Anaerocolumna chitinilytica: one gene and its partner. The protein of the gene in region 2 binds, or shares a complex with, the protein of the main gene of each other region. Links are inferred from orthologs where the notes say so. Each region holds a gene or a part of one and is shown on either strand. Other genes may lie near its edges. The genes, in order: dnaG and dnaB.

Region 1 (3,309 bases), 4.1 Mb from region 2 along the record:
GGTGTCTCTAAAGATACCGGTTCCTGGGATATCTTTTGAATTTCTCTTACACGCTCAACCGGTACATTCATTTCTGCTGAGATTTCTTCCGGAGTTGGTTCTCTCCCTAATTCCTGGAGTAACTGTCTCTGGACACGAATAAGCTTATTGATTGTTTCCACCATATGAACAGGTATTCTTATAGTTCTTGCCTGATCCGCTATGGCTCTGGTTATAGCTTGTCTTATCCACCAGGTAGCGTAGGTACTGAACTTAAAGCCTTTCGTATAGTCGAATTTCTCAACAGCTTTAATTAAGCCAAGATTTCCTTCCTGAATCAGGTCAAGAAACATCATACCTCTGCCTACATAACGCTTGGCAATACTTACTACCAGCCTTAAGTTTGCCTCTGCAAGCCTCTTTTTAGCATCCGTGTCTCCAACCTTCATTCTTCTTGCAAGTTCAATCTCTTCATCGGCACTAAGCAGCGGAACCTTACCGATTTCTTTTAAATACATTCTTACCGGATCGTCAATGGCAATGCCTTCCGGTATGGAAAAATCGATTTCTTCCAGTTCCTCGTCATCCTCCAGAAGAATGTCCTCTTCTTCCGTGATACGAAGAACATCAACATTATTTAATTCCAGGAATTCATAGATTCTTTCAATCATAACGGAGTCCAGTTCAAAATCCGCAAAAAAATCATTAATTTCCTGAAATTCCAGAACGTTTTTTTTCTTTTTAGCAAATACCAGAAGCTCTTTTAACTTTTCCGTGAATTTAACCATATTCTCATCCATTATTTATCCATCCTCCTGTTTTGCAATAATTGTGTGAATTAACCTTCTTACATTTCACACTGTATTCATGCACCTCGCAAGCAAACCTGATGCAAAAATCTTAGTAGTATTTTAACCATCAGCAAGGGAAATATGCAATTTTTGTAAATCCATCTGTGCTTTGATGATAATTTGAAGGTTTTGAGCATCATTTTTTTCGATTGCTTCTTTACTTTGTATATCAAGACTGTTCTTTTTAATTCTCATAACCGTCTCATTCAAAGCCTTTTCCTTCTCTTTCGCACTCATCTCATTGCTTAGCTCTAAACTAAACAAAGCCGCAGCTTCCTTTTGTTCTTCCTTGCTTTCAAAATGATTTAATATCTTAGCCGGCGTTACCTTTCCTTCCTTGTTGTATTGCGAGAAGAGGAGCTCTGCTGCCTGTTTATATAAATCCTCTGTAAAATCAGCCGGTGTAATAATCCCCTTAATCTTTTCAAAAAGTCTTAAATCTTCAATCAACCAGGTTAAAAGTATCCTTTGGGACTGCCGCATTCCTTGGGCAGGTGAATTCTTACCGGACATTTCCTTGTCCTTTCCTCTTCCTGTATATTCCTTTGGCCTGTAGCTTTCCCCCGTCCCAAGTCTGGCTCCATAACTATTAACTAACTTTCTTAAGTTTTCAAAACCGGTTTCATATTTTTTAGATACTGCTTCTATATAAATATTTCTCTCGATTTCCTCTGTAAATTGCAGCATCTTCTTTGCAATTTCATTGAAAAACTTTGTTTTCTGCTCCGGGTCATTCATATCATAGTCATTTTCCATGACTTCCACCTCAAAGAGGAAGGAATTCCTGGCCCCGTCAATTCTCTTCTGAAATTCCTCTGCTCCTAACGCTTTGATGAATTCATCCGGGTCTTTGTAGGGCTTCATATTAATGACCTTAACCGTAAGTCCTGCTTCCTTTAGGATAGGAATCGCACGAAGGGCAGCTTTCGTACCTGCTTCATCACTGTCATAGGTTAAAAGCACCTCTGTGGTATAACGCTTAATCAGATTGGCCTGGAGCCCGGTAAAAGCTGTTCCAAGAGATGCAACAGCATTGGTAAAGCCCGCCTGATGCAGCGCAATAACATCCATATAGCCTTCACAGATAAGAAAGTTCGGTTTTCTGGAGGTTCTGGCAAAGTTAAGTCCGTAGAGGTTTCTGCTCTTATCAAAGAGCTTTGTTTCAGGCGAGTTTAGGTATTTGGGCAGCCCATCTCCCATAACTCTGCCCCCAAAACCGATAACCCGATTGTTGGTATCCATAATCGGAAACATTACACGGTTCCAAAACTTATCATAAACTTTGTGCCTTTCATCAAAACTAATCAAACCGGATTCCCTTAAGATATCATCTTCATAGCCTATATGCTTTAAATAACGATAGATATCGTCCCCCGTCTGATTGGAATAACCAAGTCCGAATTTCTTAATGGTTTCTTCTGAAAGCTGGCGCTTGGTCAGATAATCCACAGCAGCTTGTCCTCTTGCTGATTTTAATTGGAAATAGTAATACTTTGCTGCTTCTTTATTAATTTCTAAAAGTCTCGCCTTAATGCCGGCTTGACGCTTTGCTTCTTCACTGATTTCTGCTTCCGGCAAGGTTACCCCTGCTCTGCCCGCCAGATGTTTTAGAGCTTCTACAAAGGAGTAATTCTCATACTCCATCAGAAAGGTAAATACATTACCTCCCACGCCGCAGCCAAAGCAATGGTACATCTGCTTTGAGGCACTTACGCTAAAGGAAGGGGATTTCTCATTGTGAAAGGGGCAAAGTCCCATATGGCTGCTGCCCTTTCGCTGTAATTTCACATAGGAACTGATTACGTCTACTATGTCGTTCTTCTGTCTGATTTCTTCTACCAGTTCATCCGGATAAAACATGGGTGCTCCTTTTCCTTCCTGTTAATTTACTGCAATATCTATTACTCTCTATTATTAACTATTTACTCCCATATACTAAGAAATACATTTCATTCTTGAGACTTCAGATTCTAAGATTAATATACACTCCAGGACCTTGGAATAGCAATCTCTTTGAACTTGGCTACTGCAAAGCGGTCTGTCATGCCCGCAATGTAGTCACACACAACTCTTGCTTCCTTTTGTCCCTTTTCCTTTACCATGTTCAGATACTCTTCCGGAAGCAATTCGAGGTTCTTACTATAATATTCAAAAAGAAACTTCAGCATAGATTCTGCCTTTTGTTCTTCTCCTTTTGCTTTGGGATTGGTATAAACATTATAAAACATATATTTTCTCATACCAAACATTGCTGCTTCAATGGCAGGGGACATAAAGATATCTTCCTTCTCCTCGCTGCAGCTTACAATATCATGTATTAGAGTGTTTAAACGTTCTCTGGAACTATGTCCTAATATATCGGTATATTCCTTAGGAATATCCTCTTCTTCCATTATATGTCCCCTGATTGCATCATCAATATCATGGTTAATGTAAGCAATCTTATCGGAAAGTCTTACAATCTTTCCTTCCAGGGTCA
Region 2 (3,262 bases):
TTGATTTTCCGAAGGCTTTTTTATGTTTCTTTATCAGTCCCGCTGCTGCTTCTGCTCTTCCTAGCTGAATTTCTCTTAAAGCTTTATCAAATTGTTTGTATCTTTCTTCTTCCCTTTCTTCCTTTATCCTCAACAAATAGTCCATCTCTTTTATCACCCGGTCTGTTACATTTTCACTTACCGTTTCTGCCATAAGTTCATTATTGTCTCTTAATGCGTCAACAAAAAGGCCCTCCATAATGGCCTTGAATTGGCTTAGTTTCTGTTCTGTTTTGGGGTAGCTGTTTCTTTCTTCACTCTTTGGCAGATTCTTTTCAGCAATGGAAATACTAAGCGGTTCCTCTTTCACCAGCTCCTCTACGTACTTTTTGTCCCACTCATCCTTCATTTTTCCGATTTCGCTTTCATCTGTACTTTTCATCTTCTCCAATTCCGGCAGCAGAATCTTTATAGCCCTTAACTGATACCCTTTCTCTTTTAACACCTTAACAGCTTTAAAAATTTCTATGTTTTCTTCCGTATAATATCTATGTCCCATTTCATTCCGGTTTATATGTAAATCCAGCTCCTCTTCCCAATACCGTAACGTATGCTGTTCAACATCTACTTTTTTCGAGGCCTCCGATATGATATAGCGCATTTCTTGCATTCCTCATCCTCCTGAGTTTGTAATTTATTTACATTAATTTTATTATAGCATAGAGCCTGTCCATTGCAATAAAAAGCAGGTACTTTCTTTCCGCTCTCCTCGACACTATGGCAGAAAAAAAAACGGCGGGAATCAAAAACAGACTTTCAAAAGAAAATAATTTCTCTTGAAAGCCTGCTTTATAGAAGATATCATAATAATTTGTCACGGTTATTTATAGTTCCTGTTAAACTTTGTATGAACTATGCTTTTCATTTTTCACACTTCAATCATACCTGCAGCTTTGCATGAAATGTTCTTTTTAATAATTCACACAAGTTAACTTCTTTCCAGGTTAGCAAACTTCGTATACTGGGACTGCCATGCCAGCTTAACGGTCCCTGTAGGACCATTTCTTTGTTTGCCGATTATAATTTCTGATATGCCCGCTTCCTCTGAATCATGATTATAGTAATCATCACGGTAGATGAACATTACAATATCGGCATCCTGCTCAATAGCACCGGACTCACGAAGGTCAGAGAGCATCGGTCTTTTATCAGGACGCTGCTCCACCGCACGGCTTAACTGAGACAATGCAATAACCGGAACATTCAATTCTCTGGCTATACCCTTTAAAGATCTTGATATTTCTGAGATTTCCTGCTGTCTGGATTCGTTTTTCTTACTGCCGGTCATCAACTGAAGGTAGTCAATAATTACCAATCCAAGATTATGTTCTAATTTAAACTTTCTGCATTTAGATCGAAGCTCACCGACGGAGATACTGGAAGTATCATCAATAATTAAATTAGAATTTCCGATTGCTCTGGCACTCTCTACCAGCTTAATCCAGTCCTCGTCTGATAATTCACCCGTCCTGATGGACTGGGAATTTACCTTTGAGTGCATGGACATAATACGTTTTACAAGCTGGTCCTTTGACATTTCCAAACTGAAAATGGCTGTAGTTACATTTCCTTTTAAAACAACATGTTCTGCTATATTTAATACAAAGGCTGTCTTACCCATGGAAGGTCTCGCAGCTATCAGTATTAGGTCCGAGGGCTGAAGCCCTGCTGTTTTGTAATCCAAGTCATAAAAACCGGTTGCAACTCCCGTTACACTTCCTTTATTGCGGGCAGCCATTTCAATACTCTCCAGGGACTGAAATACAATGTCTCTGATACCAACAAAATCTCCGGTATTTCTTTTCTGAAGAATATCAAACATCTTCTTTTCCGAATCCTCTAAGATATTTTCCAGCTTCTCTTTATCCAGATAACATTCGTTGGATATGGATTCTGTAACTTTTATAAGCTGCCTTAAGGTTGATTTTTCTTTAACAATCCCGGCATAATACCGTACATTGGCAGAAGTCGGTACGGATGCTATAATATCTCGAAAAAATTCCAGACTGCTTAGCTCTTCCGGAACTTCCTTTTCTTTTAACTTATTTTGCAGAGTGATTAAATCTACCGGCTTTCCTTCATTATATAATTCCAGAATGGCATCAAAGAGCACTCCGAAACGCTGCTCATAAAAGTCCTCACCGCTAACAAATTCCGATGCAGCCGAAATGGCATCCTTATCCATTATCATAGAGCCAATAACTGACTGCTCAGCCTCACCATTGTGTGGAAGAACTTTTTTTATAAATGCCTCATCCACGGTATTTCCTCCCTATTCCCGTATCTATCAATTTTCTTAAGTTTAATTTTTGTAACCTTTTTCAAGATATCTCTTTTTATAGGTCTAAAAGACAAACCGACGGAAAATCAGTTTCCTTCCTACTTACTGTTCTATAACCTTCACCTTTAATTCAGCGGTAACCTGAGGATGCAGTTTGACAGGAACCGTATGGGTTCCAAGAGTTTTAATAGGATCATTTACCTGAAGTTTCTTCTTGTCAATATCCAGTCCATACTGGGACTTTAATTCCTGGGCGATTTCCTTGGAGGAGATAGAACCGAAGGTTCTTCCGCCTTCGCCGGTCTTTATTCTTACTTCCAGGGTCTTGCTTTCTATATCTTTTCCAAGCACTTTTGCTTCTTCTAAGATTTCTTTCTGCCTTTTTTCCTCTGCAGCTTTCTGTAACTTTAAGTCATTGAGGTTTTTTGCATTGGCTTCCACTCCCAGTTTTTTAGGAAGAATAAAATTCCTGGCGTAGCCATCACTTACATTAACCATTTCACCCTTTTTACCTAATGCTTTTACATCCTGTGTTAATATAATCTGCATAATATAATGCCTCCTTTATTCAATCATCCGGAATCCTAGCTGATATTTATCACATTTGACCCGGCTTATAACTCGCCTTCCTTCTTCATAGTTGAAAGGGTTGTCTTTAAATTATAAGTAGCTTCTGAGAGGGTACAGCCGGTAAACTGTGCACCGGCAACACTCATGTGACCGCCTCCGCCTAATCTTTCCATAATAAGCTGCACGTTCACTTCATCAATTGATCTTGCACTAAGATATATTTTTTCATTAAATTCTGTGAAAACAAAAGATGCTCTGATATTATTAATATTAAGAAGCTCATTTGCAACCTGTGCGCCAAGAACAGTGGGGCTGTTAATACCCGCACTGGCGCATATGGTAATAGCATAATGCTCCATATAAACTTCTGTG

What was found.
Region 1: the proteins of dnaB (region 2) and dnaG are in contact, whole or in part, in a crystal structure (PDB 2R6A), measured with the Geobacillus stearothermophilus proteins. The link is inferred for Anaerocolumna chitinilytica from one-to-one orthologs. Residues at the interface, in WP_033016901.1 of Geobacillus stearothermophilus: Ser13, Glu15, Ala16, Gln18, Glu91, Leu92, Asp94, Ala95, Val96, Pro97, Thr98, Ala99, Ala100, Asn101, Tyr104, Tyr105, Ile108; in WP_049624496.1 of Geobacillus stearothermophilus: Lys456, Leu457, Leu458, Pro459, Ala460, Asn463, Ala464, Leu467, Leu535, Leu536, Ile537, Ala538, Gln544, Glu545, Asp548, Tyr549, His552.

The regions. Positions count from the first base shown.
Region 1 is NZ_AP023368.1:4,477,813-4,481,121, forward strand. Bases 291-3,271 are described here. They hold dnaG (DNA primase), read right to left. Parts: upstream 2,691-3,271; coding sequence 891-2,690; downstream 291-890. Other genes in these bases: rpoD (RNA polymerase sigma factor RpoD), read right to left, coding at 291-779; bsdcttw_RS19500 (deoxyguanosinetriphosphate triphosphohydrolase), read right to left, coding at 2,807-3,271. Also shown: more of rpoD, read right to left, coding at 1-290; more of bsdcttw_RS19500, read right to left, coding at 3,272-3,309. UniProt on the Escherichia coli protein: RNA polymerase that catalyzes the synthesis of short RNA molecules used as primers for DNA polymerase during DNA replication.
Region 2 is NZ_AP023368.1:346,372-349,633, reverse strand. The notes cover bases 134-3,067. They hold dnaB (replicative DNA helicase), read right to left. Parts: upstream 2,300-3,067; coding sequence 968-2,299; downstream 134-967. Other genes in these bases: bsdcttw_RS01540 (DHH family phosphoesterase), read right to left, coding at 2,935-3,067; rplI (50S ribosomal protein L9), read right to left, coding at 2,423-2,869; bsdcttw_RS01555 (helix-turn-helix domain-containing protein), read right to left, coding at 134-649. In the rest of the region: more of bsdcttw_RS01555, read right to left, coding at 1-133; more of bsdcttw_RS01540, read right to left, coding at 3,068-3,262. UniProt on the Escherichia coli protein: The main replicative DNA helicase, it participates in initiation and elongation during chromosome replication. Travels ahead of the DNA replisome, separating dsDNA into templates for DNA synthesis.